DNA from 2 places in the Klebsiella electrica genome. Region 2 is predicted to be linked to the other one. Evidence: predicted binding sites of a transcription regulator. Region 2 holds the regulator's gene; the other holds the start of a gene.

Region 1 (11,484 bases), 1.3 Mb from region 2:
TCGCGCATCAGCACGGTATTGACCTTCACCTTCTCAAAACCGGCGGCAAAGGCGGCATCAATACCGTCCATCACCTGGTGAAATTTATCCTGCCCGGTAATGGCGTGAAACTGGCGCGCATCAAGGCTGTCAACGCTGACGTTAATCGCCGTCAGTCCGGCATCACGCCACCGGCTGACGTCGCGCGCCAGGCGATAGCCATTGGTGGTGACCGCTATCTGGCGAATCGCGCGGTTTTCACCTACGGCGGCGATGATATCGGCAAAGTCGCGGCGCAAAGAGGGTTCGCCGCCGGTCAGGCGCACCTTCTCGGTGCCGAGCGCAGAAAACGCGCGCGTGACCCGGCGTACTTCATCAACGCTGAGAAAGCCTTTGTTGGTGACCGCGCCGGGCTTGTAGCCATCCGGCAGGCAGTAGGTGCAACGAAAGTTACACACATCGGTAATCGACAGGCGCAAGTAATAAAACTTACGCGCAAATGCATCGGTAAGCTGTGAAGCCATATACACCTTTCCAAATACGGGAGACGCGGTCATTTCTTCCCGCGCCCTGGTGACAAGCGAAGCTGTCACGGCCAAAGCACCATATCTTGCGACACAGGCACAGAGGCTAGAGTGTTAACTGGTTATGCCGATAGTAGCGCGGAAACGACTGTTTCGCCATTTCCGCTTTCGTTATATAATCATGTATATATCGAGGCAATCGTGCATTTTCGTTACAGAATAGCTAAAAACCAGGCTTTTGCATTGATATCGGTCATTTTGTCAGGATCCGGGCATCGTCTTTTAGGGGTAGATCGGTTACTGTGAGCCCGTTCAACAGAGATAAGGAATGTGTATGCGCACTCGTACGTTCGCCGATCTTGATCGCGTAGTGGCACTTGGCGGGGGGCACGGTCTGGGCCGGGTGATGTCGTCGCTCTCATCGCTCGGCTCACGTCTGACCGGGATCGTCACGACTACCGATAACGGCGGTTCCACGGGGCGAATTCGCCGTTCCGAAGGCGGTATAGCCTGGGGAGATATGCGCAACTGCCTTAACCAGCTGATCGCCGAACCCAGTATTGCCTCGGCGATGTTTGAGTACCGTTTCGCCGGTAATGGCGAACTTTCCGGGCATAACCTCGGAAATCTGATGTTAAAGGCCCTCGATCACCTGAGCGTACGGCCTTTAGAGGCGATTAATTTAATCAGAAATCTGCTAAAAGTGGACGCATTCCTGATCCCGATGTCGGAACAACCGGTGGATCTGATGGCCATTGACCACGAAGGTCATGAAGTCTATGGCGAAGTCAATATCGACCAGTTGCCAGGTGTCCCGAAGGAGCTGATGCTCACTCCGCCGGTGCCCGCCACCCGCGAAGCGGTAGAGGCCATCGCGGAAGCCGATTTAATCCTGATTGGGCCCGGAAGTTTCTACACCAGCCTGCTGCCAATTCTGCTGCTCGATGAGATGGCGCAGGCGCTGCGCCGGACACCGGCGACAATGGTCTTTATCGACAATCTAGGCAAAGAACATAGCCCGGCGGCGAATCTGACGCTGGCGGACAGGGTCGGGATTATGGAGCGCTATATTGGCAAGCGGGTGATCGATGCCATCGTCGTTGGACCGAAAACCGATACGAGCGGACTGGAAAACCGGGCGATCGTTCAGACCCCGCTGGATGCCGCGGATGTCCCCTATCGCCACGACCGGATGCTGTTACGCAACGCGCTGGAAAAAGCTATCCAGACCTTAGGTTAGCTCGCGGCCAGCGAGAAGAAGCGGGTAATGACGCGTCAGACCTTTATATTAAAATGTTAAGGTTGTCTTAAAATAAAAGTGGCACCATGGCAACTATCTTAGTCCCAGGATAGTTGCTATGTCGTTATTCGCTTTACGTCGGCCGGTCATGAGCCGTACGGTTTATCTGATTATTTTTGCCCTCTATGTCGGGCTGTTGCTCAATCTTGCGTTTTATCGACAGGTGTTCACCCTGCTGCCGGTAAACGGCCTGCACAACTGGCTGGTATTCCTCAGTATGCCGGTGGTTGCCTGCAGCGTGATGAATATTCTCACCACGCTCGCCTCTTTCCTCAGGCTCGACCGCCTCGTTATTAGTCTGTTTATTTTGCTCAGCGCCTCGGCCCAGTATTTTATCTGGACCTTCGGGGTCGTCATCGACCGCGCCATGATTACCAACATTCTGGATACCACGCCGGCGGAAAGCTTCGCCCTGATGTCCGTTAAAATGGTGCTGACGCTGGGACTGTCCGGTGTGCTGATGGTCGCCCTGGCCTGGTGGATAAAAATCAGTAAAGCCAAAACGCTGTGGCGCAGCATCGCGGTACGTCTGCTGAATATCCTCGTCTCGGCCCTGCTGATCGTTCTGGTCGCGGCGCTGTTTTATAAAGATTACGCCTCGGTCTTTCGCAACAACAAAGAGCTGGTGAAATCCCTGAGCCCCTCGAACAGCATCGTCGCCATCAACTCGTGGTACGCGCACAATCAGATGGACAACCTGCCGCTGGTAAAAATTGGCGAAGATGCCGTGCAAAAAACCGAAATGCACAGCGGCCCGCGCAAAAATCTGACCATCCTGGTGCTGGGAGAGACATCGCGCGCGCAAAATTTCTCGCTGGGCGGCTATGAACGCGAGACCAATCCGCGACTCAAACAAGATGATGTCATCTACTTTGCCAACACCACCTCGTGCGGCACGGCCACCGCGGTGTCGGTACCCTGTATGTTCTCCAACATGCCGCGCGCGCATTACGATGAAGAGCTGGCCCACCATCAGGAAGGCGTTCTCGACATTCTGCAACGCGCCGGGGTTCGGGTATTGTGGAACGACAATGACGGCGGCTGTAAGGGCGCCTGCGATCGCGTCCCGCATCAGAACGTGACCGACCTGAACCTGACCGGCCAGTGCATCGATGGCGAATGTTACGATGAAGTGCTGTTCCATAATCTGGAGAACTACATCGACAATCTGCAACAGGACGGGATTATCGTGCTGCACACCATCGGTAGCCACGGCCCGACGTATTACAATCGCTACCCTGCTGAATTCAAAAAATTCACCCCAACCTGCGATACCAACGAAATCCAGAGCTGTACCCAGCAGCAGCTGACGAACACCTACGATAATACGATTCTGTATATCGATTATATGGTTGATAAGACGATAAAATTACTGCAGTCGAAGCAGGATAAATTCACCACCAGCCTGGTTTACCTCTCCGACCACGGTGAATCGTTGGGTGAAAACGGCGTCTATTTACACGGACTGCCGTGGTCAATCGCCCCGGAAACGCAAAAGCACGTGCCGATGCTAATCTGGTTATCTCCGGATTATCAACAGCGCTATGGCGTTTCCAGCCAGTGTCTGCAACAAAGAGCTAAAACAGACCCTTACTCTCAGGATAATCTGTTTTCCACCTTGCTTGGACTTCTTGGGGTCAATACCCACGAGTACCAGGCAGCCGATGATATTTTAACGCCGTGCAGAAGCGAGACCGCCAGATGAAAATCTTAGTCATTGAAGACGACGCACTCCTGTTACAAGGCCTGATCCTGGCAATGCAAAGCGAGGGATACGTCTGTGACGGCGTCGCCACTGCGCACGAGGCCGCCTTGTCCCTCGCCAGCAACCATTACAGCCTGATCGTACTCGATCTCGGCCTGCCGGATGAGGATGGCCTGCACTTCCTGACGCGAATGCGCCGGGAAAAATTCAGCCAGCCGGTTCTGATCCTGACCGCCCGCGATACCGTTGAAGACCGCATCAGCGGTCTCGATACCGGCGCGGATGACTATTTAGTGAAACCTTTCGCCCTGGAAGAGCTGAACGCCCGTATCCGCGCGCTGCTCCGCCGCCATAATAACCAGGGCGACAACGAAATGGCCGTGGGCAACCTGCGACTGAACATCACCCGTCGCCTGGTGTGGCTGGGCGGCGAGGCGCTGGACCTGACGCCGAAAGAGTACGCCCTGCTCTCTCGCCTGATGATGAAAGCGGGCAGCCCGGTACACCGTGAAATTCTCTACAACGATATCTACAGCTGGGACAATGAACCCGCCACCAACACGCTGGAGGTTCATATCCATAACCTGCGCGAAAAAGTGGGCAAAGCCCGCATTCGTACCGTCAGAGGGTTTGGCTATATGCTGGTGAATAATTCGGGAACGGAATAACGCTATGGCACTGTTCGCAAGCGAAACCTGGACCATGCGTCACCGCCTGCTGCTGACAATCGGCGCTATTCTGGTGGTCTGTCAGTTGATCAGCGTTTTCTGGTTATGGCACGAAAGCAAAGAGCAGATTCAGCTGCTGGTGGAGAGCGCCATTGACCGACATAACAACCAGAAGCACATCGAACACGAAGTGCGCGAAGCGGTCGCCAGCCTGCTAATACCCAGCCTGCTGATCGTCGGCCTGGCGCTGTATATCAGTCTGGTGGCGGTGAGAAAAATCACCCGGCCGCTGTCGAATCTGCAAACTGAGCTTGAAAGCCGGACGCCGGATAACCTGCAGCCGATTACGCTGACGGAGTCGGTTCCGGAAGTGACGGCGGTGACGACGGCGATTAATCAGCTGGTTTCTCGCCTGAACTTAACCCTCGATCGCGAACGGCTGTTCACCGCTGACGTCGCGCACGAGCTGCGCACCCCGCTTGCGGGACTGCGTCTGCATCTGGAGCTGATGGCGAAAGTGCATCACGTGGAGGTGAGTCAGTTGCTCCAGCGTCTGGATCAGATGACCAACAGCATCTCACAGCTGCTGCAGCTGGCGCGCGTCGGGCAGTCATTCTCCGCCGGGAGCTACCAGCGCGTGCTGCTGAAAAAGGATGTGGTCGAGCCGATTCGCGGTGAGCTGGAGAGCATGCTGGAACAACGCCAGCAAACGCTGGAGCTCTCCTTCCCTGACGGAGATGACAACAAGGATGTTGTTGTCTCCGGCGATGCCACCCTGCTGCGCGTTGTGCTGCGTAATCTGGTGGAGAACGCACATCGCTATAGCCCGGCGGGGTCGAAGGTAAAAATCGCCGTACAGGCCGGTACAACGCCGGTTATGGCCGTGGAAGATGAAGGTCCAGGGATTGATGAAGCGAAAAGCGGCGAGCTGAGTAAAGCTTTTGTCCGCATGGACAGCCGCTATGGGGGCATTGGCCTGGGATTAAGTATTGTGACGCGCATCGTTCAGCTGCACGAGGCCCAGTTCTTCTTACATAACCGCCAGCCGGGCCCCGGCGTCCGGGGCTGGATTCTGTTTCCTAAGTCTTCGCGTTAGAAAGTCAGCACCCACTGATGGAAAAAAGCGACAATCACGCCAAAAGCGCAGATAACGGCCAGAGACTCACGGAAGGTTAATTTTTGCATGACACTATCCTTATCAGAATGGGGATAGTGTCGCCTGGCAATATTAAGCAGACATTAAGCCAGCCCGAAAACGGCGCGGAATAACAAAAAATCAGCGTCCCGACACACTGACGGGCTCCGTGCGGCGGCGCATCGCGGGCTGCGGATCAGGATGCCGCGATAAACAGCTCGCGCAGCTGATGCAGCTGGTCGCGGATTTGCGCGGCCTCTTCGAACTCCAGATTCTGCGCATGTTGCATCATCTGCCCTTCCAGCTCGTGGATTCTCTGCTGTAGCGCTTTTGGCGTCAGCAGCACCTCCGGTATATCCGCCTCAACCGGCGAACGTGATTTTCCGCGCCCTTTGGCTTTGGTCTTCGCCAGATTGCTGCCGAGCTGCAGAATATCGACCACTTTTTTATTCAGCCCCTGCGGGGTAATGCCGTGCTCTTCGTTATAGCGCTGCTGCTTCTCACGGCGACGCTCGGTCTCGCTGATGGCTTTCGCCATCGAAGCGGTAATTTTATCGCCGTACAGAATCGCTTTACCGTTGATGTTACGCGCGGCGCGGCCAATGGTCTGAATCAGCGAGCGCTCCGAACGCAGGAAGCCCTCTTTATCGGCGTCCAGAATCGCCACCAGCGACACTTCCGGCATATCCAGCCCTTCACGCAGCAGGTTGATACCGACCAGGACATCGAACTCGCCCAGCCGCAGGTCGCGGATTATCTCCATACGCTCGACGGTATCGATATCGGAGTGCAGGTAGCGCACGCGCTCGCCGTGCTCTTCAAGATATTCGGTTAAATCTTCCGCCATCCGTTTAGTCAAAGTGGTGACCAGCACGCGCTCGTTAATGGCCACGCGGAGGCGAATTTCCGACAGCAGGTCATCGACCTGAGTCGCGACCGGACGCACTTCAATCAGCGGGTCAAGCAGCCCGGTCGGACGGACTACCTGATCGACCACCTCATCACCGGATTTATCCAGCTCATAAGGACCCGGCGTCGCCGAGACGTAAATGGTCTGCGGCGCCAGCGCTTCAAACTCTTCGAACTTCAGCGGGCGGTTGTCCAGCGCCGACGGCAGACGGAAGCCGTACTCCACCAGCGTCTCTTTACGCGCCCGGTCGCCGCGGTACATGCCGCCGATTTGCGGAATGGTGACGTGGGATTCGTCAATCACCAGCAAACCGTCTGCCGGCAGGTAGTCAAACAGCGTCGGCGGCGGTTCGCCCGGCCCGCGCCCGGAAAGATAGCGCGAGTAGTTTTCGATACCCGAGCAGTAGCCCAGCTCGTTCATCATTTCGAGGTCAAACTGCGTCCGCTGGGACAGCCGCTGCTCTTCGAGCAGCTTGTTGTTGTCCAGCAGCGTCTTCCGCCTGTCGGCCAGCTCGACTTTAATCTCCTCCATCGCCTGCACGATACGCTCGCGTGGCGTCACGTAGTGCGTTTTCGGGTAGATGGTGTAGCGGGGAATCGTCGATTCAACCTGACCGGTCAGCGGGTCGAACAGCGACAGCCGCTCAACCTCTTCATCAAACAGTTCGATACGCAGCGCAATATCGTCGGATTCCGCCGGAAAGACGTCGATCACTTCGCCGCGCACGCGGAAGGTGCCGCGCTGGAAGGCCTGATCGTTACGGGTATACTGCAACTCCGCCAGGCGGCGCAAAATCGCCCGCTGGTCGATCAGCATGCCGGTGGTCAGGTGCAGCATCATCTTCAGGTAAAGGTCCGGGTCGCCCAGACCATAGATAGCCGATACCGAGGCCACCACCACCACATCGCGCCGCTCAAGCAGCGCTTTGGTCGCCGACAGACGCATCTGCTCGATATGCTCGTTCACCGAGGCGTCTTTCTCGATGAAGGTATCTGAGCTCGGCACATAGGCTTCAGGCTGATAGTAATCGTAGTAGGAGACGAAATACTCCACCGCATTGTCCGGGAAGAACTCTTTCATTTCGCCGTACAGCTGCGCCGCCAGGGTCTTATTCGGCGCCAGCACCATCGTCGGACGCTGAAGATCGGCGATAATGTTAGCAATGGTGAACGTCTTGCCCGACCCGGTCACCCCCAGCAGCGTTTGATGCGCCAGACCATCTTCCAGCCCCTCTTCCAGGCGTCGGATAGCCTCCGGCTGGTCGCCAGAAGGACGGAATGCGGAATGCAGCGTGAACGTTTTACTCATATGTCTGACCCTGAAGAAGGATGAAGCGCCTGGTTAACTGCGGCAGGTGTTTAATTCTACCCTTCACGCTGACTTTTGCCAATAAATAATACTGGATATACAAACAGTATTCGATTACTGTTTGTACCTGAAATCATCCGCACTTGCGTCTTTTTGGGGCAAAAATGGGCCATCCTGCAGAATAATTCGCCGGCCAGTAGGGTTATCCCCAAAAAAATTTGTCATTTAACATTTGTCAAGCAAGGCGATGAATCTTTTATGGCAACAGGTGACACTTTCCTTACAACCATTGCTTTTATTTAACTAATTGATATTTAATAACATTAAACAAAAGACGGGTTTAGCGCCAATTCAGCCGCAGGCCGCGTAATCTCTAGCTTACCGCAAGTTCTCTAACTCTAATGCACAAGGTTATCCACAGGAATAGTGGATAACTGTCTGCAGGCCAAGGCTTCAGCCACCCCGCACAAATCGACCGTCGGTGAAAATCGGGCGCCTAAAAAAAATTATCGAATTATTTTTGATATTTATCAGCTAAGGGCACCTGCCTTTTTGTTGCTTTCTGCACCATTTTTCATAGGCCTCAGCACCGGGAGAGTGCAACCGTCTCGCTGACCCGCCTTCACCCCACCCTGCGACACCTGTCGGTACGGGAAAAAACCGAAACATCTTTTTCCTGGCAAGAGATTTGCAGAATCTTCATATCGCCCGCATTCCCCAAAAAGGAGAAAACGTCTATGTTGAGTCTACGCGCAGTCAATCAGTACTACGGAAATCAGCACACGCTATGGAATGTCGACCTTGAACTTCAGCCGGGAGAGTGCACCTGCGTGATGGGACTGCAGGGGATGGGGAAAACCACGCTGGTAAACTGCATTACCGGGCATCTCCCGGTGGCCAGCGGCAGCATGACCTGGCATGAGGCTGGTTCACCGCCTTGTGATATCACGCCGCTCTCCGCCCATTCACGCTCGATTATTGGCATCGGCTATGTCCCGCAGGACCGGCGGATCTTTTCTCAGCTGAGCGTGGAGGAGAATCTGCATATTGCGCTGGCCGCCGGAGGGAATCCGGACGTCGCCGTAAAAGGGGAAATTTACGATTTTTTTCCGGACCTCTACGGACGACGTCAGCATAAAGGCGCCATGCTGTCAGAGGATGACCAGTACCAGCTGGCGCTGGCGCGAGCGCTGGTTGTCCGGCCGCGACTGCTGATTCTTGATGAGCCTTCGCGCGGCAGCGGACAGCACTTCTTGCATAAGCTGGGCGACCTGCTGGTGCGTCTGAACCGCGACATCGGCTTAACGGTGCTGCTTGCGGAACAGCACCTGCCGTTTATTCGCCGGGTAGCAGACCGTTTTTGCCTGCTGCATCGCGGACGCAACGTGGCGCAAGGCCGCGTTATCCAGCTGGATGAACCGCTGCTGGCGCAGTGGATGACGCCCGATCCAGCGCGCTGAGATCCAGGTACTGGCCGAGATCCTCACGCTGCGAGGCCTCCGCCAGCCACGGGATCTCGCCAAGCAACGGGGTCGCAAGCCGATCGGTGAGGGCCGCCAGATATTCCGCATGGCGTTTACCCGGCGGCTGGATATCGTTTGCAATCCAGCCCACCAGCGGCAGCCCGGCCTGACGTACCGCCTGGGCCGTCAGCAGCGCGTGGTTGATGCAGCCAAGCTTAATACCGACCACCAGAATGACCGGCAGCTGTTCGTCGCGTACCCAGTCAGCAAAACTCAGCGTTGCGGACAGCGGCGTAAACCAGCCCCCCGCCCCTTCGACCAGCACCCATTCCGCCAGCGTCTCCAGTTCTCGCAGCCCGGCAGAAAGCGCATCGCCGCGAATCGGCCGTCCTTCCTCCGCGCTCGCGATATGCGGTGAAGTCGGTTCGGCGAAGGTAAAGGGGTTGACCTGCGCATAGCTCAGCGCCACAGCGCTATTGCGCTGGAGCGCCAGCGCATCATCGTTACGCAGCCCGTGTGCCGTCCGCTCACTCCCGGAAGCCACCGGTTTATAGCCCGCGCTCTTCAGGCCCGCCAGCCTTGCCGCCTGTAACAGGGCGCAGCTGGCGACCGTCTTACCGACCTCAGTGTCGGTTCCGGTGACGAAAAAACGTTTAGTCACGTGCAATGACTCCTGTAAAAAGATGGTACGTCAGCGGGCACTGGCCCTGCTGTTTTGGCCAGGCCAGCTGCAGCTGACGCAGTTTTCCCCGGCTCAACGGCGCCGCGCTGCGCCCCTGATGCAAATGTGTTGCCCCAATCCCTTTGAGCGAACGCATCGCGCTCAGGGCATCGGCAAACGGCAGGCTAACGGCGTGAACCTCGCCGACGGCACGCCGCCCGGCCAGCGCTTCGCGCACCGCCTGTTCGCTGAGAAAACGGTTGGCATGGGGATGCGCATCAATGGCGCGCCAGGCCTGATTCAGTTCGGGCAGCGAGTCGGCCAGCAAGGTGGTGAATGCCACCCGACCGCCGGGGCGCACCACCCGGCACAGCTCATCGAGCGCGCCGGACAGACTCTCGCACCACTGCACCGCCAGATTGCTCCACGCCAGATCGACGCAGCCATCGGCCAGCGGCAGCGACTCAATATCCCCTTCGAGGTAACGCTGTGCGCACTCGTCGCGCTGCGCCTGGGCCAGCATCTCAACCGACAGATCCAGCGCCGTCACATCACTGCCGGCATCGCGCCAGTAGCGGCTCATGCTGCCGGGTCCGCAGCCAGCGTCCAGTACCACTGAAAAGGTGCGGCCCTGGAGCCGGCGCAGCAGCAGTTCGGCGCTGTAACGCTGCAACGCGTCGTGTTGCGAATAGTGGCTGGCCGCCCGACCAAAGGCCGCGGCCACCGCCCGTTTATTCACCGCCGCCATGCAGCACCTCCAGCAGACGGGTAATATCAGTCGGCTCATGGGCCGCGGTCAGCGTCAGGCGCAGCCGCGCGCTGCCTGCCGGCACCGTCGGCGGACGAATGGCCGTTGCCCAGCAGCCCTGCTCGCGCAGGCGTGCCGCCAGCTGCAACGCTCGCGTATTGTCGCCGACGATCAGCGGCTGAATCGCGCTGTGCGAGGCGCTCAGTTCCCCCGGAAAGCCGGCCATACCGTCGCGAAATTGCGCCACGCGGCTGGCCAGTTTTTCCCGCCGCTGCTGGCCGTCATCGCTGCGGATCACCGCCAGCGCGGCGCTCAGCGCAACCGCCTGGGCTGGCGGCATGGCGGTGCTGTAAATCAGATGGCGGGCAAACTGCAGCAGATAATCCGCCAGCGCCTCGTCACACAAAACCGCCGCGCCGCTGACGCCAAAGGCTTTACCAAAGGTCACCACCAGCAGCTCAGGACGCACGTTCTGCGCATGGCAACTGCCGCGCCCCTCTTCACCCACTGTGCCAATGCCGTGCGCATCATCCACCAGCAGCCAGCCGCCGGCGGCCCGGGTGGTTCGGCTGATGGCGCTGAGCGGGGCGCTGTCGCCATCCATGCTGAAGACCCCTTCCGTCACCACCAGTTGCTGACCCGCCAGCGGTTTGGCCAGCAGGGTGTCCAGTTGCTGCACATCATTGTGCGCAAAGCGCCGGAGCTGCGCCGGGCTCAGGTTGGCCGCCTCAAGCAGCGAAGCGTGGCTCAGCCGATCCGCGACGATGCGATCGTCCCTGGCGAGCAGGGCGGCAATCAGCGCCTGGTTAGCGGCAAACCCGGAAATAAACAGCAGCGCGCGCGGATACCCCAGCCAGTCCGCCAGGCTCTCTTCCAGCTCACGATGCGCTTCGCTGTAACCGCTGACGTGGCCGGAGCCGCCGGAGCCCACGCCGTAACGCGCCGCCCCCTGCTGCCAGGCGGCGATAATCTGCGGATGCTGGCTCAGCCCAAGATAATCGTTGCTGGAGAAATTCAGCCAGCGCTGACCTTCGCGGATGAGCCAACGCCCGGCCCCCTGCGCCACCGGCTGGCGGCGGCGAA
Region 2 (11,484 bases):
CAAATGGACGCCGATCATGAGCACCCTGCTGGAAGTGGGCTACGACAACGTGAAGTCGCAGAAAACCGGCGACAGCAACAACCAGTACAAAATTACCCTGGCGCAACAGTGGCAGGCGGGCGACAGCATCTGGTCCCGTCCGGCGATTCGTCTGTTCGCCACCTACGCCAAGTGGGATGATAAATGGGGCTACGCGAACGGTGATTCCGGCGCGGGCTACACCTCCGGCGTGGCGTACAACGACACTTCTGCGAAGACCTTCAGCCGTGGCGACAGCGACGAGTGGACCTTCGGTGCCCAGATGGAAATCTGGTGGTAATCCAACCTGACGTGTGATGACCAAAAGAGGGGCGCAAGCCCCTCTGTCTTCGGCTCAGCGGGCTATTGCCTGGCTACCGCTTGGCCATCGGAATTGAGGTGATAACAATGAAAATGAAGAAAAGTCTCGTTGCCCTCTGCCTGTCCGCCGGCCTGCTGGCCAGCGTACCCGCAGTCAGTTTTGCTGATGTGAATTTCGTGCCGCAGAATACCTCTGCCGCACCGACCATTCCTGCTTCCGCGTTGCAACAGCTAACCTGGACGCCGGTCGACCAATCGAAAACGCAAACCACGACGTTAGCGACGGCAGGGCAGTCGCTGAATATCCCCGGCATCGTCGGCCCTGTGGCGGCCTACAGCGTCCCGGCGAATATCGGTGAGTTGACCCTGACCCTGACCAGTGAAGTGAATAAGCAAACCAGCGTTTATGCGCCAAACGTGCTGATTCTTGACCAGAATATGACGCCATCGGCGTTCTTCCCGAGCAGTTATTTCACCTATCTGGAGCCGGGCGTGATGAGCTCGGATCGCCTGGAAGGGGTGATGCGCCTGACTCCGGCTTTAGGTCAGCAAAAAATCTATGTGCTGGTCTTTACTACCCCGCAGGATTTGCAGCAGACCACTAAATTAATCGATCCGGCGAAGGCCTACGCCAAAGGGACCGGTAATGCGGTGCCGGATATTCCGGATCCGATCGCCAGACATACCACTGAAGGCTCGTTGGGCCTGAAAGTGAAAACCTCATCAGGTTCCAGCGTGCTGGTGGGGCCGCTGTTCGGCTCCTCCGGTCCGGGGCCGGTGACCGTCGGCAATACGGCGGCGCCGGTCTATAGCGCGCCAGCCGCCGCGCCGGTTGTTGCTCCTGTTGCGGCGCCAGCGCCGGCGGCGAAGAGCGAACCGATGCTGGATGATACCGAAACTTACTTTAACAACGGCATCAAGCAGGCTGTTGCGAAAGGTGATATCGATAAAGCCCTCAAACTGATGAACGAAGCTGAGCGCCTTGGCTCGAAATCTGCTCGTTCCACCTTTATCAGCAGTGTAAAAGGCAAGGGGTGATCGTCTCCCCACAATGCTGATGTTTAGGCACAGCCTTTAGGTGCGTCCGTCTGGACGCGCCTTTTTTTATCGTGCGGCGGCGGCTGTTACATGGCTGTTACGTCGATGATCGTATCTTGACGCTTTGCCCGCCCTGATGACCTTATTCTGCGATACAATAGCTGCTACGTTATGTAACGGAGAATCAGGCATGTCACATCCTGCGCTTACGCAACTGCGTGCGCTGCGCTATTTTGCCGCTATGCCCCCGCTGGAACCCTCGCTGCGCGACTGGCTGTTGCTGGAAGACTCAATGACCAAACGCTTTGAGCAACAAGGGAAAAAGGTTAGCGTTATGCTGGTCAACGAAGATTTTGTCGGACGCGAAGCGCTGGTCGGTGAAGAAGCGTTGCTGCCAGATGAAGCGCGCTACTGGCTGCGGGAAATCATTCTCTGCGCCGATGATGAACCCTGGCTGGCCGGGCGAACTATCGTGCCGGAATCGACGCTGAGCGGTCCCGAACTGGCGCTGCAGCAGCTTGGGCAGACGCCGCTGGGCCGTTATTTGTTCACCTCGTCGACGTTAACCCGTGACTTTATTGAAATTGGGCGTTATGCAGAGCTTTGGGGGCGTCGTTCCCGCCTGCGGCTGAGCGGTAAACCGCTGCTGCTGACAGAACTGTTTCTGCCTGCATCGCCGCTGTATTAAGAGGAAGAGAAAATGGAGTGGAGTCTGACGCAGAATAAGCTGTTGGCGTTTCATCGCCTGATGCGTACTGACAAACCGATCGGCGCGCTGCTGCTGCTGTGGCCGACGCTGTGGGCGCTATGGGTGGCGACGCCGGGTGTTCCGCCGCTGTGGATTCTGGCCGTTTTTGTCGCCGGAGTGTGGCTGATGCGCGCCGCCGGCTGCGTGGTCAACGATTATGCCGACCGCAAATTTGACGGCCACGTCAAGCGCACCGCGCGTCGTCCGCTGCCGAGCGGGGAGGTGACGGAGAAAGAGGCCCGGGTGCTGTTTGTCGTGCTGGTGCTGCTCTCGTTCCTGCTGGTGCTGACCCTCAACACCATGACCATTCTGCTGTCGGTGGCCGCGCTGGCGCTGGCGTGGGTCTATCCATTCATGAAGCGCTACACCCATCTGCCGCAGGTGGTGCTGGGGGCGGCGTTTGGCTGGTCTATTCCGATGGCCTTCTCCGCGGTGAGTGAAGCGTTGCCGTTAAGCTGCTGGCTGATGTTTCTCGCCAATATTTTGTGGGCGGTGGCTTACGATACCCAGTACGCGATGGTCGACAGGGACGATGACGTTAAAATCGGGATTAAATCAACGGCGATCCTGTTCGGCGAACATGACCGTACCATTATCGGTATGTTGCAGATTGGGGTGCTGATACTATTGGCCGCCATCGGCTGGCTGAACGGGCTGCACTGGGAATATTACTGGTCGCTGTTTATCGCCGCAGGACTGTTTTTCTGGCAGCAGAAGCTGATTTTCCGTCGCGAACGTGACGACTGCTTTAAAGCGTTTTTAAATAATAACTACGTCGGACTGGTGGTGTTTCTCGGTCTGGCGATGAGCTATCTGCAGTAGTTCCTTCCTTTCCCCCGGCTCGCGGCGCAAATGCCGGGCCGGGGGAGAGGTAAGTCCGTCTCAGCCGTTACGCTTCATCCTGCGTGACGCTTTCAATCGTCAAGCGCACATCCGACGTAATCAGATCGGCCAGCATCTGATAGACCTTCAGCGTCTCTGCCGGCTCAGCATCGCCGGTGTCGCTGATATAACCCTCATCGCGCAGCGTCAGCACTAAGGTACTGAATACCGCTTTATCGAAGAATTCCGGCGCGTTGATACCGTGCAGCACCGACAGGCGCTGCGCCACCGTGCGGCTCTCTTTCTCCAGCGAACTGCGGTTGATAGACGGGTTCGCGCTCAGCAGCCAGAAGGTAATGGCATAGCGCTGGAGCGTTTCACGCGCGCCTGCGGCCAGCAGTTGCAGGGAACGGGAGTGGGACGGATTGATGCTGATGGCATCATCGTTCAGGACAATCAGTCCCTGGCGCTGCATTTCCGCCACCAGGGCATCGAGGACGCCAGCCAGCTCGGCTTTTTCCCAGCGCAGGAACAGCTCGGCCTTCAGCAGCGGATAGAACATCTCAACGTGACGCAGCACTTCCGCGCGGGAGATACGACGATGCTGGGTAATAATCGCCGCCAGCAGCGACGGCAGCATCAGCATATGGGCGATATTGTTGCGGTAGTAGGTCATCAGGACCGCCTGCTCGCGCGGCAGAATGATGATATCGCCGATAGTGTCTTTCTCGACCTCGAACTTATTCATCTTCAGCGCGTGGTCAATCAGCTCGCTGGCGGAAGCCGCCGGCGTGGTCGCATCCGGAGAGTACGGCACGTTGCGCAGCAGATCGAGGTAGCACTCCAGCTGTTGCGTCAGCTGTTCGCGGGTCAACGAGCGCTGACGGGAGGCCAGCAGCGCGGTGCAGCACAGGTTCATGGCGTTGGCCGCGCCGGCGTTGTTGATGCGCACCATCAGATCGGAAGCAATGTTGTTGACCGTCGGCGTCAGCCAGGACGGGCGAACGGCTTCGATCGGATCGATAGACTCGCGCCACTCCGGAACATGCTGGTTCAGGTAAGTCATCAGCGGCAGCGGTTCGCCAAAGTTAACATAGCCCTGACCGAGGTTACGCAGCTTGCTCAGGCCGCGCAGCATCTGCGGCAGACTCTCTTTTTCTTTCGTCGCGCCGCGCAGCTCTTTGGCATAGGTGCCCACTTCCATCACGTGCTCGTAACCGATGTAGATAGGCACCAGCGTAATCGGACGGGTCCCGCCGCGCAGCATGGCCTGGATGGTCATCGACAGCGTGCCGGTCTTCGGATCCAGCAGACGGCCGGTACGGGAACGGCCCCCTTCAACGAAGTACTCCACGGAGTAGCCCCGGCTGAACAATTCGCCGAGATATTCGCGGAACACCGTTGAGTAGAGCTTATTGCCCTTAAAGGTACGGCGAATAAAGAATGCGCCGCCGCGGCGGAAAATGGGACCTGCTGGCCAGAAGTTGAGGTTAATACCGGCGGCAATATGCGGCGGCACCAGCCCCTGGTGATACAGCACGTAGGAGAGCAGCAGGTAGTCCATATGGCTACGATGGCACGGTACGTAGACAATCTCGTGCCCTTCATGGGCCAACTGACGTACGCGCTCGGCGTTGTGGACGTTGATCCCCTGATACAGACGGTTCCAGGTAAAACCGAGAACGCGGTCGGTCAGGCGAATCATCTCATAAGAGAAGTTGGCGGCGATCTCTTCCATCAGCGCGATGGCGTTTTGCTGCGCCTTCTCATGGGAGATTTTCTTACTGCGCGCTTCATCTTCCACCGCGCGGGCGATAGCTTTCGACGCCAGCAGCTTATTGAACAGATCCTGACGCGCCGGCAGGCGCGGGCCGACGGCGGCCAGACGCTGGCGGGCGAAGTGCATACGTGCGACGCGGGCCAGCTTCTGGGCGATAATTTTGTCGGTGCCGTGTTCGGTGGCCATTCGGCGCAGAGAAACCGGCGGCGAGAAACGGACAAAGCTGTCACGTCCCAGCCACAGCACAGCGAAGAACTTCTGGATGCCATTCAGCATGCGCAGCGGCGGGTTAACTTCGCCTTTTTCACGCCCCGGCGCACGACCAAACATCACCGACACCGGCACCATTTGCACATCCAGGTCGGGGTGGTTGCGGTGCAGATCCAGGTAGTCGTGGAACAGCTTTATCGACTCTTCTTTCGGCGCGTAGTAGGTAAAGACGCGCGGACCGCCGTGGATAAATACGTAGCGCGGCAGCAGCGCGCCGTCGATTTCCAGCGGTTCAAGCGGATCGGGTAAATCGTGCTCCAGGCACTGGGCGCGCAGGGTCAGCAGGTCCGCCTTTGAATTATAAGGCAGGACGTACATGATAGGACGCGAGGTATCCAGCCCTAATTCCTGAGCAGGTTCTGCGGGAATAGACTTGCTTTTTACCAGCACCCGTAATGGTAAATTCAGTAATTTATAGTAAATTCGTTGCCAGCCGGACATAAACGATGTGAAGCCTCTGGTTAATCATGCAAATGCGCGGCAAGAATAACAGAAAGTGCGCAAAATTTCCGTTGCCACGCGGCAAACGCGTACACTCATTGACGTCATTTACATAAAAGGTTCTTTTAATGGCCAATAATACCACTGGGTTAACCCGAATCATTAAAGCGGCAGGTTATTCCTGGAAAGGGTTCCGTGCGGCATGGATAAATGAGGCCGCATTTCGGCAAGAAGGCGTCGCCGCCATTGTTGCCGTGGCGATCGCCTTCTGGCTGGACGTGGACGCCGTCACGCGTGTGCTGCTGATAGGCTCGGTCCTGATAGTGATGATAGTCGAAATTCTTAATAGCGCGATTGAGGCGGTGGTGGACCGTATTGGCCCGGAACATCATGAGCTGTCCGGTCGGGCGAAAGATATGGGCTCCGCGGCGGTGCTGCTGGCCATCGTGATCGCGCTTACCACCTGGTGCCTCTTACTATGGGCCCGCTACCACTAAGCGGCCATTTTGCGAGATGTCCCGCTTCGCTATGTCTTCCCGGCGAGCGGGCGACCCCGATAGGCTTTTGCCCGGACGGCGGCAAGCCCCCGTGGCGCAGTGAGCTATCGGGGACACAAAATGGAAAGAATCTCCTGATTTTTGTGTGAAATTTGATTCCAAAATCACCGTTAGCTGTATATACTCACAGCATAACTGTATATACACCCAGGGGGCGGGATGAAAGCGTTAACGACCAGGCAGCAAGAGGTGTTTGATCTCATTCGGGATCACATCAGCCAGACGGGCATGCCGCCGACGCGTGCGGAAATTGCTCAGCGCTTGGGGTTCCGTTCTCCAAACGCGGCGGAAGAACACCTGAAAGCGCTGGCGCGTAAGGGCGCGATCGAGATTATCTCCGGCGCCTCCCGGGGGATTCGCCTGCTGACGGAAGAAGAACCTGGCCTGCCGTTGATTGGCCGCGTGGCGGCCGGTGAGCCGCTGCTGGCCCAGCAGCATATCGAAGGCCACTTCCAGGTCGATCCGGCGATGTTCAAACCGAACGCTGACTTTTTGCTGCGGGTTAGCGGCATGTCAATGAAAGATATCGGGATTCTCGATGGCGATCTGCTGGCGGTCCATAAAACTCAGGATGTACGCAACGGTCAGGTTGTTGTGGCGCGCATTGACGAAGAGGTGACCGTTAAGCGTCTTAAAAAACAGGGTAACATCGTCGAACTCCTGCCAGAAAACAGCGAATTTTCCCCTATCGTGGTGAATCTACGCGAGCAAAACTTCACTATCGAAGGGCTGGCCGTTGGCGTGATTCGCAACGGTGAGTGGCTGTAACGCTTTCCCCACGCAGCATCGTCTGATGCATGATGCTGCGCAGTCTCCTTCCGCTCAGGCGCTTTCTCATGTTCTTTAACGCCGCTGATAAGGCCCTGTGGCGCCTGGCGCTACCCATGATTTTCTCCAATATCACCGTTCCGCTGCTGGGACTGGTGGATACTGCCGTGATTGGCCATCTCGACAGCCCGGTTTACCTCGGCGGTGTCGCGGTCGGCGCGACGGCCACCAGCTTTCTCTTCATGCTGCTGCTTTTCCTGCGGATGAGCACCACCGGGCTGACGGCGCAGGCCTTTGGCGCAAAAGATCCTCTGCGCCTGGCGCGGGCGCTGGTGCAGCCGCTGGGGCTGGCAACAGGCGCCGGCCTGCTGATTGTACTTTTCCGTACCCCGCTTATCGATCTGGCGTTGCATATTGTTGGCGGCAATGACGCGGTGCTGGAGCAGGCGCGGCGCTTTCTCGACATCCGCTGGCTGAGCGCGCCGGCATCGCTGGCAAACCTGGTGCTGCTCGGTTGGCTGTTGGGCGTGCAGTATGCCCGGGCGCCGGTGATTTTGCTGATCGTCGGCAATCTGCTGAATATCGTACTCGACCTGTGGCTGGTGATGGGCCTGCAGATGAACGTGCAGGGCGCTGCGCTGGCGACGGTGAGCGCCGAATATGTCACCTTGATCATCGGGCTGCTGATGGCAAGGCGCGTGCTGGCGCTGCGCGGCGTGTCATTTGCCCTGCTCCGGCACGCGTGGCGCGGCGACCTGCGCCGCTTGCTGGCGCTCAATCGCGACATCATGCTGCGCTCTCTGCTGCTCCAGCTCTGCTTTGGCGCGGTGACCGTCTTCGGCGCCCGCCTTGGCGGTGAGGTAGTCGCCGTCAACGCGCTCCTGATGACTATGCTGACCTTCACCGCCTATGCCCTGGATGGTTTCGCTTATGCCGTGGAAGCGCACTCCGGACAGGCGTACGGCGCGCGTGACGGTAGCCAGTTGCTTGATGTCTGGCGGGCGGCCTGCCGTCAGTCGGGAATGGTGGCGCTGGCTTTTGCGGCGACCTATGCCGTGGCGGGACAGCAGATTATCGCCCTGTTGACCTCGCTGCCCTCGCTTCAACTGCTTGCCGATCGCTACCTGATCTGGCAGATCGTGCTGCCGGTGATTGGCGTGTGGTGTTATTTGCTGGATGGCATGTTCATCGGTGCGACGCGCGGGGCTGAGATGCGCAACAGCATGGCGGTGGCGGCGGCGGGGTTCGCCCTGACGCTGTTGACGCTGCCGGTCCTCGGCAACCATGCGCTATGGCTGGCACTGGCGGTGTTTCTCGCGTTGCGCGGTCTGTCGCTGGCGGTCATCTGGCGGCGACACTGGCAGCGCGGCACCTGGTTTTCGTAGCGATTTTTGATGTGTAATTGGTTAAAGATTCCGAATAATAAATTCAACTCAGAATTCTTATCTATAGTTAATACTATGTCCGGCACACAGCGGGCTGTTAACTCACCGAACGATGAGGATTGAATTATGAACAAAGACGAAATCGGCGGTAACTGGAAACAGTTGAAAGGTAAAGCAAAAGAAAAATGGGGCAAGCTGACTGATGACGATATGACCGTCATTGAGGGCAAGCGTGACCAGCTGGTCGGTAAAATCCAGGAACGCTATGGGTACGCCAAAGAGCAGGCGGAGAAAGAAGTGGCTGACTGGGAGCGAAAAAACGATCGCCGCGGGTAGCGGCGAGTGTTAACGATTAACCCTTGGTTATTGCCTGCCCGATGGTACATGGAGGTACCGGCAACCCGGATTTCCGCTGCGGCAATAGCCTCAGCGGGCTTTCTTTTTAATCTGAATCGTATGGTCGTGATGGCAGTGTCCCGGAGTGCTACAGGCTTCGACCTCGACACAATCCGCACACAGGCCGTGCGCCTCAATCACATTATGGCGTAGCGCAAAACCCATTCTCGCCGCCAGCGTATGCATAATGTCTTCAACGCCTTCGGCACACTCTTCTTTGACCACGCCGCAGCGATCGCAGATAAACATGGCTGAGCTATGGGTCGGCTGATCGAAAAGATGGCACAGCACGTAGCTGTTGGTCGATTCCACCTTGTGCACGAACCCCTGTTCCAGCAAAAACTCCAGCGCCCGGTAGACCGTCGGCGGTTTCGCCTGCGGCTCTTTCTCACGCAGCAGGTCGAGCAGGTCATAGGCGCTAATCGCCCCTTGCTGAAGGCTCATCAAACGCAACACTTCCAGGCGCTGCGGAGTCAGGCGCACGCCGCGCTGTGCGCAGAGCTTTTCAGCGTGCGCTAACATTTCTTGCGAAGTGGTCTTATTCATGAGCATCCTCTGGTTGTGTGAGTCTTAAGTTGTTACTTTATCACGATCCAGGCAAAACGCCGAGAACCGGCAGCTTGTGCTATACCTGATGCATCTCATTTTCGGGAGAAAACGATGAAACGACCTGATTGCATTCGACATTGGCGCGAACTGGAAGGTCCAGATGATGCCACTTATCCCAATAACCCGGAGCGTTTTTCCATCGGCGCGCCGCTGGCGCGGGGGTTAAGGCTCAACCGGCTGGGTATTCATCACGAACGTTTGCCCCCGGGCCGTCGAACCTCTTATCCCCATGCTGAGAGTGATGAAGAAGAGTTTATCTATGTGCTGGATGGCTACCCTGAAGTCTGGATTAACGGCTACCTGTGGAAGCTTGAGCCGGGCGACAGCGTCGGTTTTCCGGCCGGAACCGGGGTATGTCATACCTTTTTGAATAATACCGACCAGGAAGTTCGCTTGTTAGTGGTGGGGGAGTCAAACAAAAAATTTAACCGCATCTACTATCCGCTGAACCCGGAATATGCCGCCGTGCGTCAGGATCGCTGGGTCGATCATCCGCCGCAATTTTTCGGCCCGCACGACGGCAAACCGCGCCGACGCTAGCTCGTCAAGCAGAGGCAGCGCAGCCGTCGTGGTGCGCTGCCTCTGTGATTTATCTTTGTGCTATAGTAGCGCCCCTTTTTATCCGGATGCCTGTTTATTCGCCATGATGCCAGAACCAACATCTCACGCTTTTGCCGCCCATCGTTTTTCCATCGCGCCGATGCTCGACTGGACAGACCGGCACTGTCGCTATTTCCTGCGCCTGCTGTCGCGCCATACGCTGCTGTATACCGAAATGGTGACGACCGGGGCGATTATTCATGGCAAAGGCGATTATCTGGCCTATAGCGAAGAAGAGCATCCGCTGGCCCTGCAGCTGGGGGGCAGCGATCCGGCGGCGCTCGCGCAGTGCGCGAAACTGGCGGAGGTGCGCGGCTACGATGAGATCAACCTCAACGTCGGCTGTCCGTCCGACCGGGTGCAAAACGGGATGTTCGGCGCCTGCCTGATGGGCAATGCGCAGCTGGTCGCGGACTGCATCAAAGCGATGCGCGACGTGGTCTCTATCCCGGTCACGGTAAAAACCCGTATCGGCATCGATGATCAGGACAGCTATGAATTCCTGTGTGATTTCATCAATACCGTCTCCGGAAACGGAGAGTGCGAGATGTTTATCATCCACGCCCGTAAAGCCTGGCTCTCCGGCTTGAGCCCAAAAGAAAACCGTGAAATTCCACCGCTGGATTATCCGCGCGTTTATCAGCTGAAACGCGACTTCCCGAACCTGACGATGGCGCTCAACGGCGGAATTAAGTCACTGGAAGAGGCGAAGTTGCATCTTGAGCATATGGATGGCGTGATGGTGGGGCGCGAGGCCTATCAGAACCCGGGGATCCTGACGTCGGTCGACCGGGAGATCTTTGCGATGGATAGTGCCGACAGCGACCCGATCGCCGTGGTGCGGGCGATGTATCCGTATATCGAGCGTGAGCTGAGCAACGGCACCTATCTGGGCCATATCACGCGCCATATGCTGGGCCTGTTCCAGGGCATCCCGGGCGCGCGGCAGTGGCGCCGCTACCTGAGTGAAAATGCGCACAAGGCCGGGGCGGATATCAACGTGCTGGAACATGCGCTGCAGCTGGTTGCCGATAAGCGTTAATCTTGCGCTAAAATTTAGTCAAATACGCCACGCCCTGATCTCATCGTCAGGGCGTTTTTGTTTAAATTCAATATATTAAGTTTGGCACGTTTCTTGTAATACCCGGAGAGTCATTCGGTTATTTCTTTGGGGAGAAGACGATGCTGGAACTCTTATTTGTCATTGGATTTTTTGTCATGTTGCTGGTCACCGGCGTGTCGATTCTGGGGATTCTTGCCGCGATTGTCGTGGCGACGGTGCTGATGTTCGTTGGCGGGCTGTTTGCGATGATGATTAAACTGCTGCCGTGGCTGCTATTAGCCATTGCGGTCGTGTGGGTGATTCGGTCGATAAATACGCCAAAAGCGACAGACTACCGCAGCAACAACCGCTGGCGTTATTAAGGGAGTGAGCGGTCGGTCACAACCTGAAGAATTTTGCATAGAACAGCGTAGGTTTTGCTTATTAAATCTGTCACTATTAGCGCGTTAACCAATTCATCGCGCTGTACCCTACATACAGCCGAACTAAAAAAAGTCAGGGCTTCCGTATGGAAGCCCTAAACTTTTCTCCCCCTCCCGTCATACTTCAGACTACAGGTGCGTTGGCTGTGTTAACTCACCCCGGTCACTTACTGGAGTAAGCTCCCGGGGATTCGTTATCTTGCCGCCTTCCTGTAGCCCGAATTATTTAGGGAGGGCTTCTCGTCA

The links. The regulator LexA, encoded in region 2, represses DNA repair genes until DNA is damaged. The targets are predictions, from matches to a motif close to TNCTGTATGTACATACAGNA.
Region 1: uvrB (excinuclease ABC subunit UvrB) is a predicted target of LexA. The motif match lies at 7,619-7,638, and genes of this name have one in related genera.

Annotation. Positions count from the first base shown of each region.
Region 1 is NZ_CP041247.1:3,665,928-3,677,411, forward strand. Features, by position in the region: gene moaA (GTP 3',8-cyclase MoaA) at 1-503, opposite strand, end outside; molybdenum cofactor riboswitch at 491-629, opposite strand; gene yvcK (uridine diphosphate-N-acetylglucosamine-binding protein YvcK) at 838-1,743, shown strand; gene eptA (phosphoethanolamine transferase EptA) at 1,862-3,508, shown strand; gene pmrA (two-component system response regulator PmrA) at 3,505-4,176, shown strand; gene pmrB (two-component system sensor histidine kinase PmrB) at 4,181-5,272, shown strand; gene uvrB (excinuclease ABC subunit UvrB) at 5,508-7,529, opposite strand; gene Electrica_RS17530 (ABC transporter ATP-binding protein) at 8,267-8,989, shown strand; gene bioD (dethiobiotin synthase) at 8,931-9,653, opposite strand; gene bioC (malonyl-ACP O-methyltransferase BioC) at 9,646-10,401, opposite strand; gene bioF (8-amino-7-oxononanoate synthase) at 10,385-11,484, opposite strand, start outside.
Region 2 is NZ_CP041247.1:4,943,885-4,955,368, reverse strand. Features, by position in the region: gene Electrica_RS23710 (maltoporin) at 1-319, shown strand, start outside; gene malM (maltose operon protein MalM) at 427-1,377, shown strand; gene ubiC (chorismate lyase) at 1,568-2,065, shown strand; gene ubiA (4-hydroxybenzoate octaprenyltransferase) at 2,078-2,947, shown strand; gene plsB (glycerol-3-phosphate 1-O-acyltransferase PlsB) at 3,015-5,438, opposite strand; gene Electrica_RS23685 (diacylglycerol kinase) at 5,567-5,935, shown strand; gene lexA (transcriptional repressor LexA) at 6,155-6,763, shown strand; gene dinF (MATE family efflux transporter DinF) at 6,832-8,148, shown strand; gene Electrica_RS23670 (CsbD family protein) at 8,275-8,484, shown strand; gene zur (zinc uptake transcriptional repressor Zur) at 8,575-9,090, opposite strand; gene Electrica_RS23660 (cupin domain-containing protein) at 9,205-9,693, shown strand; gene dusA (tRNA dihydrouridine(20/20a) synthase DusA) at 9,797-10,795, shown strand; gene pspG (envelope stress response protein PspG) at 10,936-11,178, shown strand.